3 regions of the Arthrobacter sp. R4-81 genome follow, and region 1 is predicted to be linked to each of the others. Evidence: riboswitches for the same ligand, from Rfam matches in the RefSeq annotation. Region 1 holds a riboswitch; each other region holds the start of a gene.

What was found. A riboswitch is a leader RNA that binds a small molecule or an ion and turns the genes downstream of it on or off. The one in region 1 is predicted to bind thiamine pyrophosphate.
Region 2: linked by a shared signal. The riboswitch ahead of thiC (phosphomethylpyrimidine synthase ThiC) and the one ahead of M1E05_RS02480 (ECF transporter S component) in region 1 are both predicted to bind thiamine pyrophosphate.
Region 3: linked by a shared signal. The riboswitch ahead of M1E05_RS09450 (bifunctional hydroxymethylpyrimidine kinase/phosphomethylpyrimidine kinase) and the one ahead of M1E05_RS02480 (ECF transporter S component) in region 1 are both predicted to bind thiamine pyrophosphate.

The regions. Positions count from the first base shown of each region.
Region 1 covers NZ_CP096445.1:529,053-532,322, forward strand. The annotation lists gene M1E05_RS02470 (FAD-binding oxidoreductase) at 1-520, opposite strand, end outside; gene M1E05_RS02475 (SRPBCC family protein) at 604-1,518, opposite strand; TPP riboswitch at 1,720-1,861, shown strand; gene M1E05_RS02480 (ECF transporter S component) at 1,931-2,563, shown strand; gene M1E05_RS02485 (ABC transporter ATP-binding protein) at 2,563-3,270, shown strand, end outside.
Region 2 covers NZ_CP096445.1:1,916,949-1,920,218, forward strand. The annotation lists gene thiC (phosphomethylpyrimidine synthase ThiC) at 1-1,509, opposite strand, end outside; TPP riboswitch at 1,505-1,612, opposite strand; gene M1E05_RS08985 (amidohydrolase family protein) at 1,727-2,809, shown strand; gene M1E05_RS08990 (VOC family protein) at 2,924-3,270, shown strand, end outside.
Region 3 covers NZ_CP096445.1:2,006,888-2,010,157, reverse strand. The annotation lists gene rplU (50S ribosomal protein L21) at 1-199, opposite strand, end outside; gene M1E05_RS09450 (bifunctional hydroxymethylpyrimidine kinase/phosphomethylpyrimidine kinase) at 542-2,113, opposite strand; TPP riboswitch at 2,096-2,193, opposite strand; gene M1E05_RS09445 (Rne/Rng family ribonuclease) at 2,314-3,270, opposite strand, start outside.

The DNA.
Region 1 (3,270 bases):
CGGCGGTGACCACATCTACGGACAGAAGCTGATCAATCGTCAGCCCGTACTTGCGCATGACCCACCCGAGGCCGCCGCCCAGCGTGAGGCCCGCCACTCCGGTGTGGGTGACGATTCCCGAAGGAACAGCGAGACCGAACTCCTGCGTCTCGCGATCCAGCTCGCCAAGGAGTACGCCGGCTTGAACACGGGCCGTTCCGGCCTCGGGGTCCACTCGAATCCCTTTCATGGGACCGAGATCAATAAGCATGCCGTCGTCGCACACTGACAGCCCAGGGAAGCTATGACCGCCTCCCCGCACGGCGACCAGCAGGTCTTGCGAGCGGGCGAGCCGGAGGGCAGCGCGTATATCTGGGACACCGGTGCAGCGCGCTATGAGTGCGGGATAGCGATCAATCGATCCGTTCCACACCTTGCGATGGGCGTCGTAACCAACATCATCCGGCCGGAGGAGTTCACCCCGAAAGGATGTCTGTAGTTCATCGACAGCACCGCTGTCGATCTCCGTGCTCTCTGCCATAGCCTCACGGACCTCTCTTCTCTGAGCAGATTCCCACCGTTCGGACTAACTGACAAGAGGGAATCGGGGGACCAATCATCGGCTCAGGCGTGCTCCACCAGGGCCCTAAGGTTGGCTAGCGCCTTTTCGTCGTCTCGCTTGAACATCAGCGTCAGAAGGGGTATGGCGAACCGGGCCAGCCCGGTCACTTGGAAATCCACATTGCTGATGAGCCGACAGGTGTTGGCGCCGGTGGGCTCGACCAGATAGGAGGCGACTCCGGTCATCTTGCCCGAGGGAATCTCGAAGGCGACGAAGCGGCCGGGCTCGTATGCAATGAAGCGGTTACGGGCGACGACCTTCATCCCTGCGAATCGCCGCGTTAATTCATGCTCGGTGCCAACGCCGATAGGACCCAGCGTGATACGCCGTATCTCATCGATGCCGCTTTGCCATTGGGGAGCGTTCGTGTGGTCTGCAACGAAGTCGAAGACCTTTGAAGCCGGAGCCTGAAGCTCAATTCGCGATTCCAGTTGGAGCCTTCTCACGAGGTGTTCTCTCAGCGTCGGAGCCACGCCGTCGCGTGCGAGCTCATGAGGGCCGAAGTCATCGGACCGTTCAGTCCGTGACAGACCTGACAGGGCCATGGCAATGGAGAGGACGGTGCCGAGGACGGTCAGGGGAGTGGTTTTCATATCGGGGTGCCGGAAGGATGCCCGGACGCTGCGCTCACTCAGGTAGCCGTAGATGTACCCGAAGCCTAGCCATCCCAAGGCCCTCCCCACCCAGGGCCGCGGCTTGCCAAAGAGCATCAGGATGCCAATAGCTTGGGCCCCAAGGACCGGCCACGGCGCGGCCATCCCGCTGCCTAGGGCAGGGTTCCACATGTCCCGGGCGACGTTCTCGGGCTTCCCGCGCCCGGACGGAGTGTCATACGGCACCCGGTCACGGATCGCCTTCCGTGCGCCCGCAACGTGGACAAGCAGTTGCGCCATCGAAACCGCTGCGAGGATTTTCATGGTCCATCCCTTACATTGAACCGTGGCTGCAGGGTCAACGTAGCCCTCAGCGGGAAACGGGTCAATACCCCCAATCGGAACGGACAACCGGCACCCAGAGGCCCCGCCAGTCGGCAGGAGTCCTACGCCACCGATTGTGACACCGCCACAGGGATCGCAATCACCGCAGGTGTAAACTGGACAACGCCCACAAGGGCAGATTGATTACGACAGGGGAGCGCCGCCGTCGGGCATCACCGGGATTCCGGGAGTGCGATGGATGGGCGCTGAGAGTGCGGACAGCCGCAGACCCTCGAACCTGATCCGGTTAGTACCGGCGCAAGGGAGTCGAGTTCTCAGAGTGTCCGGCAGAAGCGGCGCAATCCGCGGTAGCCGGGGAGCACTTTCCCCTCCTGTTCCTCAGGAGGAAGACATGACTGGAATTTCTGCAAAGCAGACCCCCACTGCCAGCAAAAAGAGCTGGCGCGTTGTGGACATTGTGGTGGCGGCGCTGATTGCCGTCGCCGGAGGCGTGATCTTCTGGGCATGGTCCCAGGGCGCCAACGTTGTTTCGGCTCCGCTTAATGCGGTTTACCCGCCGCTGACCGGGCTCTACGCAGGTGGCTGGATGATCCCCGCGGTGCTGGGGATGCTCATCATCCGTAAGCCGGGCGCGGCCCTCTTCTGCGAGACAGTGGCGGCAACGGGCGAGCTCCTCATGGGCTCGCAGTACGGCACCACCGTGCTGATTTCCGGCCTGCTGCAGGGCCTTGGCGCCGAACTGGTGTTCGCGGCGTTTGTGTACAAGAAGTTCAACCTTCCGGTCGCTCTGCTTGCCGGCGCCGGGGCGGGACTGTTCTGCGGCCTGAACGATTCGTTCGCGCCCTGGGGCTGGAACATCGCCTACGCAGCCGGCGACAAGGCAGCCTACATCCTGTTCACGGCAATCTCGGGTGCCGTCATTGCCGGGGCCCTGTCCTGGATCGCCACCCGTGGCCTCGCGAAGACCGGAGTTTTGAGCTCCTTCGCCTCCCGTAAGGCTGCGACGGAGCCCGTCTTCTCCTGATGACTCCGATTCGCGACGGCGGCGTCCGCCCCGCCGGGGTAACGGCACAAGGGTGGGCCTGGCGGCACGCCGGCAGGCCCAGCCCTGCCGTCCAAGGGCTTGATCTGGACATCCGCCCGGGGGAGCGGGTGCTCCTGCTCGGCCCCTCGGGTGCCGGTAAGTCCACGCTCCTGCACGCCCTCGCGGGGGTGCTCGGCGACACGAACGACGACGGCGAGGCCGGGGACTCCGACGAGTCCGGTTCGCTGCTCATTGACAGCCAGCCGCCACGTGCCCAGCGCGGGCGTGCCGGGCTAATGCAGCAGGATCCGGAAACGCAGGTGATCCTGTCCCGGCTCGGCGACGACGTCTCGTTCGGTGCCGAAAACCTTGCAGTACCCCGGGCGGAGATCTGGGCACGTGTGCATGAGGCGCTCGACGACGTCGGGCTGGCTCACTTGCCGTTGGACCACCCGACGTCCGCCCTGTCCGGCGGGCAAAAGCAGCGCCTGGCGCTCGCCGGCATCCTGGCCATGCGTCCCGGACTCATTCTGCTGGATGAGCCCACCGCCAACCTCGATCCAGCCGGGGTGCTGGAAGTCCGTGACGCCGTGAGCCGTTGTCTGGAGAAGACCGGCGCAACCCTGGTGGTGGTAGAGCACCGTGTTGCGGTGTGGAAAGACCTTGTGGACCGCATCGTGGTGCTGCAGCCGGGAGCTTCGAATGAG
Region 2 (3,270 bases), 1.4 Mb from region 1:
GAATTCGAACCGTGCCTTGGAAAGTGCATCGTCCCGCTCGTGCGCTCCGGGATGCCCTTTCGCAAGGTCTGCGGCGTGGGCGGCGATCTTGTAGGTGATCACACCAGTCTTCACGTCGTCTTTGTTCGGCAGGCCCAGGTGTTCCTTGGGGGTGACGTAGCAGAGCATGGCGGTGCCATAGCGGGCAATCTCGGTGGCCCCAATAGCCGACGTAATGTGGTCATACCCCGGGGCGACATCGGTGACGAGCGGGCCCAGGGTGTAGAACGGCGCGCCCTTGCAGAGCTCCTGCTGGCGCTCCACGTTCTCCCGCACCAGGTGGAACGGGATGTGGCCGGGACCCTCCACCATCACCTGGACATCAAAATCCCAGGCCCGCTGGGTGAGCTCGGCAAGCGTGTCGAGCTCGGCGAACTGTGCGGCGTCGTTGGCGTCTGCGGTGGCACCGGGCCGTAACCCGTCACCCAGCGAAAACGCGACGTCGTACATCGCGAAAATATCGCACAGCTCGTCGAAGTGGGTGTAAAGGAAGTTCTCCTCGTGGTGGGCGAGGCACCAGCCGGCCATGATGGAGCCGCCCCGTGACACGATGCCTGTGACGCGGTTGGCTGTGAGCGGCACGTAGCGGAGCAGGACGCCGGCGTGGATGGTCATGTAGTCCACGCCCTGCTCGCACTGTTCAATGACGGTGTCGCGGAAGATCTCCCAGGTCAGGGCGTTGGCTTCTCCATTGACCTTCTCCAGTGCCTGGTAGATGGGGACGGTGCCGATGGGCACGGGAGAGTTGCGGATGATCCACTCGCGGGTGGTGTGGATGTCATCGCCGGTAGAGAGGTCCATCACTGTGTCGGCTCCCCACTGGGTAGCCCACTGCAGCTTGTCCACCTCTTCGGCGATAGAGCTTGTCACGGCCGAGTTTCCGATGTTCGCGTTGATCTTTACCAAGAAGGCCTTGCCGATGATCATGGGCTCGGACTCGGGGTGGTTAATATTGTTCGGGATGATGGCCCGGCCTGCCGCCAGCTCGCTGCGGACCAACTCAACATCGCAATTTTCGCGGAGAGCCACAAACCGCATTTCCGGGGTGATCATTCCCTGACGCGCGTAGTGCATCTGGGTGACCGTCCTGCCGCCGACGGCACGGCGGGGCACCGGCTGCGCTCCTTTCCACTCCTCTGAGGCTGCTCCCCGACGGACAGCCGAGCGGCCGTCGTCGAGCAGGGTGCGCTCCCGTCCGCTGTACGGCTCTGTGTCCCCGCGGGCTTCTATCCATTCGGAACGGAACGGCCTGAGACCGACCACCGGGTCGCTGCCGGGACCGGCCGTGCGGTAGACGTGGAAAGGACCGTTTCTATCGCCGTTGGGGGAGTCCTCCAAGGCGATTGCAGTCACCGGCACCTTGATTCCGTTTCCTTCGCCGGAGACGTAGGTGAGGGAGTGTGACTTCAGGGACTGCGTTTCGCCGGAGGGAATTTGGACAGGGCTGTGCTGTGATTCTGGGGTACTCAAGGGAATACTCACTTCCTTCGCCGGCATTACCCGGACAGGTTCAACGGTCGCAGGCTGCGTCAGCCCGATCTCAGCCCCTGCAAGGGCACCCGTGTGGTCGTAAATGAAGCTATCACACCGATGCCTCCTGCAACCCGAGGCGTCCCACAAACCGGGGCGCCGCAGCATCGCCATGCCAGGGAACATCCTGCGGTGGTCCGCCGTTAGGCTTTTGTCCGTGCCGAAAATAATTGAATTCAGCGGAACGGTGCTCACATCACCTGACTCGGAGCGACACGGAATGTGGGCAGTAGACGGGAAGCTGACCTTTCGTCGTCCCGCAGGAAACCCCGGCGTCGTCCTCGATGGCTGGGTGATGCCAGGGCTCGCCGATGCCCATTGCCACATCGGCCTGGGCCCGGAGGGTGAAGTGCCTGACCATGTGGCCGAGGCGCAGGCCCTGCAAGACAGGAATGCCGGCACCCTGCTGGTCCGCGATGCCGGCTCCCCCAGCGATACCAGATGGCTTCAGCACCGCAGGGACATGCCACGGATCATCAGGTCCGGCAGGCATGTTGCCAGGACGCGCCGCTACCTGAAGAACCTCGCCCTGGAGGTGGAGCCCCGGGATCTGGCGGAAACCGTGAGGAAGCAGGCCCGTGCGGGTGATGGGTGGATCAAACTTGTGGGGGACTGGATAGACCGCGACGCCGGGGATCTCGCCCCTTGTTTTCCGTCCTGGGCGGTGAAGGATGCCGTTCTCGCGGCGCACGAGGAGGGTGCCCGGGTCACCGCCCACTGTTTTGCCGAGGACACGCTGGATGACATGCTCGACGCCGGGATTGACTGCATCGAACACGGAACCGGCCTCCTTCCGCGCCACATCCCCCGCTTCATCGAGCAGGGTGTTGCCTTGGTTCCCACCCTGGTCAACATCGGAACCTTTCCAGATATCGCCAAACGGGCAGATGCGAAGTTCCCGGTCTACGCCGCCCATATGCGGTCCTTGTGGGCACGGCGCAATGAGCGCGTCCTGGAGGCATTCGAAGCGGGAGTGCGAATCCTTGCCGGCACAGATGCGGGAACAGTCATAGCCCACGGACGGATCGTGGACGAAGTCCTCGCCCTGAATGCCGCAGGGCTCCCTGCCGCTGCGGCACTGGACTCTGCGGCCTGGGCTGCACGCTCCTGGCTGGACGCCGAAGGCGTGACCGAAGGTGCCAGCGCCGATGTGCTGGTGTGCGCCGAAGACCCCCGCGAATCCCTGACTACCCTGAAGACGCTCCGCCATATCGTGCTCAGAGGGGAAGTGCTTCGTTAGGGGAAGTGCTAACAAGGGGAAATGCTCAATGAGGGAATAAATTGAACCTTCAAGTAATTTAACTCTATGAGTGCAGGTCGCCGATCCGGGCGGCCCCCGAACCAGGAGTGAATTATGACCACGGAAACGAGCAGCCAGGATCTGCTTCCCGCCGACCTCACCATGGGCACAGTGATGCTCAAGGTACGGGACCTGACGCTGATGACCGATTACTACCAGCGCGCCCTCGGACTGGAGATCGTGGCGGAGCAGGATGGCGGGCTCTACCTGGGCCGGCGCCGCCAGCCCCTGGTCCACCTTGCTGCAGCTCCCCGACTGGCTGTTCCTTCCCGTGGCGAAGCAGGGCTCTTCCATACAGCCTTGTTGTTCGAAGACCAGCCGGCCCTTGCGGCCACCGTGGCTACGGCAGCCCACTACGAGCCCCGGTTGTTCACGGGAAGCGCCGATCACCTGGTGAGCGA
Region 3 (3,270 bases), 1.5 Mb from region 1:
GGTCCTGAAGGATTTCAGCCGTAACCGTTACCTTAGCCAGGTCCGCAGCTGCGGACGTGATCTTGTCACCGTCTACCAGGAGCAGTGCGGGCAGCTGAATGGTGCTGCCGGCTCCACCGGTGACGCGGTTCAGGGTAACGAAGTCTCCAACGGAAACCTTCTCTTGGCGGCCGCCTGCGCGGACAATCGCGTACACCACTTGGGAACTCACTTCTCTCGACGTTTCTTACTAAATTTGCGTGCGGAACCTGGGTCCGGTTGTTTGGCCTGGCTCACGCTGTGCCTCAACGCCGTGGATTCCTCAAGGAAATCCGTGAGCTAGCCCGGAAACAATGTCCACCCGTTTTCTAAGTGGCCCGTTCCCGAGGTCAAAACCCAAGTGTTGGCGTAAGCACCGAAGATCTAGTTTACGCTAATTTTGCCTTCGGTCGCAAATGAGGCTGGTTCCGGGGCTGAGTACGTGATAGGGGCCACATGGGCTTACCTCACGACTTCCCGAACCTTGCCCCATGATCTTACAGGCTCTCCGCCCGCTTCACGTTCATGCGTGCAGGCGCGGCGCGTCAAAGAATTCCACCTCGTAGCGGGAGGACTGCCCGAACGCCACCGCCATGGCTCGGCGCTCGGCTTCGGAACCTGCGAGAGCAGCGCGTTCCGTAAACCCGATGGCCTGACGCGTGGCGGCGGCAAAATCCTCGTCCGCGTACGTCCGTAGCCAGTCGGCGTAGGCATGTTCCGCCGGAGCTCCGTTGGCCTGGAATTCCAAGTGAAGGGTGGCCCCTACTTCTGCATAGAGCCAGAAGCATGGCAAAGCAGCAGCAACAAGCACTCCGTAGCTTCCCGCCAGAGAGCTGGCAAGGAGGTGGTCCACGTACGACTTTGTCACTGGTCCCAGCTCAGATTGAACAGGGCGGGTGCTGAGCCAATTGCGGTGGAGCTCGGATTCGACTTCCAGACACTGCTGTGCGGACCGCGCCCAGAACAATTGTTCCTCTTCGGTGGGAGCCATTGCGGAGGCCCTTGAGAGCACCCTTGAGTATCCATTCAGGTAGATCGCGTCCTGGCTGAGGTAGTAAGCGAACTGCTGTTCAGGCAGTGAGCCTTCAACCAGGCCACGGATGAACTCGAGGCGGTAGATGGACGCCAAATGATGATCGGCGCTCTCGCGCAGTTCCTCCATGAAGGCTCTTCCGGACTGCACTTCTGTCTGTCCTTTGGGCTCCGTTACGGGCATGGCCGGAAAGTGGTGAAAGTGATGAACAGGGCCGGCTCCCCTGCCCACTTCCAGGATGTCTGATCCTTCCAGGGCTCCGCGCAGCCAGGGCTTGACCTCCCGCAGGGCCTCTTCCCAGTTTCCCAGCCGCGCCTGGCTTGTCGCCAAAGCTGATGAAAGTGAACATCCAGTACCGTGGCTGTTTCGCGTGGGCACACGCTCGCCCGGAACCACCACCACCTTCGCCTGAAACCCAGCCGAAACACTCACGAGGGCATCGGGGCACTCCCCGCCGTCGAGATGCCCGCCCTTTACCAATACCGTGGCGCCGGTGACGGCTGCAAGGCGTTTGCCCTGCTCGAGTGCCGCTTTCCAGTCCTTTGCCAGGGGCTCCTGAAGCAGCATGGCCAGCTCGGGGAGGTTCGGCGTGAGCAAATCAGCCAGCGGCAGCAGCGCCCGGAGTGCTGTTTCGGCGGATTCCTGCAGCAGCCGGTCCCCGCTGGTGGCCACCATGACAGGATCCAGGACGACGACGCCGGGACGGACCTTCGTGAGCCAGGCCCTGACCACACCAATGACGTCCGCGTCTCCGAGCATCCCGATTTTCACGGCGTCTACGACGATATCGTCGCTAATGGCCTCCAGCTGTTCGGCCAGAAAGGAGGCGGGCGGCACATGGACGGCACGGACGCCTTGGGTGTTCTGCGCCGTAAGGGCCGTTACGACGGCCATCCCGTAGCCGCCATTGGCGGCGATGCTCTTGAGGTCTGCCTGTATCCCTGCGCCGCCGGAAGGATCAGAGCCGGCTATCGCCAGTACCCGGGGAATAGTGCGGAGAACTGCGCTGGCGGAATCGGCAGCCGCAGGTGACGGCAAAAACGTTGAGGACAAAGGAGACATCCCTTCGCCGGTGCTAACCGGACAGGTTCAACGGGTGTGGATCTCAGCCGGCCCTTTGCGCGGCACCCCGTGTCAGGATCCCAGCCTAGCGGGTGTAGGTGAGTGTTAAACAGCCGAAGCCCGGTCCGGGATAATCCGGTCCGGGCTTCAGACATTGACTGTCGCCTATTGGCTGCAGTTCCCCTTGGGACAACTCACCTTCACAGCTCTGAGGCAGGCACTCCCACACCCAGGATGATGGGCTCGCTTGCAGTGGTGGCAGGCTTGGCCGGCGCTGCCGGGGCCTTGGCCGCGTGAGTGGAACCTGTGGCGGCAGGCGCATCCTGGTTCTGCTCGACGGCGGTCTCGTTCGCAGCTCCCTGCGCGCGGCTGGCGCTGCGGTTACGGCGTCCGCGCCTTGAGGAGGATCCTGCTGCGATCGGAGCGGCGTGGACCTCGGGGGCAGTGACCGGCGCTGTGACAGGCTTCCGGGTTTCCTCAGTCTCCTGTGGCTGATCGCTCTGTTCACCCAAGTGGGCGAAGGCCTCGGCCAGCAGGTCCAGGGTCAACTCCGGTGTCCCCGTTGACGCTTCACCAGCGTGGTCCACGAACGGAAGAACCACTCGTTCACCACCGAAAGTAAGGACAGTAGCGGGACGTCCGCCTGACGTGTCGTCGCCCTGGCCGGTGCGCCCGGCGTCGGAACCTGCCTGAACAGGCTCTGTGGCCTGCGGGCGTGAGGTTTCACGGGAGCGGGACGGTGCCTGGGCAGCGGGTTCTGACCGGACAGCTTCCCGTTCCGCCCCGGTTGCGCTGGCCCGGGCGGCCTGAACGTCGTCGTCATGAAGGTGGGCGGCGTGGGCTGCGGCGGCGATGTTGGCCAACGCTGCCCGGGTTGCTTCAGCCTTAGCGTGACGCTCGGCGTCGGTGGGTTCGGCGTGAACGGGTGCCGGAAGCGTCAGCGGCTCTCCCAGGGCCTGCCCGCCTTTGCCGCGACGCCGCTTGCGCTCAGTCCGCGCAGCGGGCTGCACTTCGGCGCGCGGCACGTAGTGCTCCGCGGCGACGGTGTTGGCCCTGCGGTGCTCCACTGGCTCGTCGTGGGTGACCACGCCGCGGCCGGTGCAATGTTCGCATTGCTCGCCGAAGACCTCCAGGAGGCCTGTGCCCATACGCTTGCG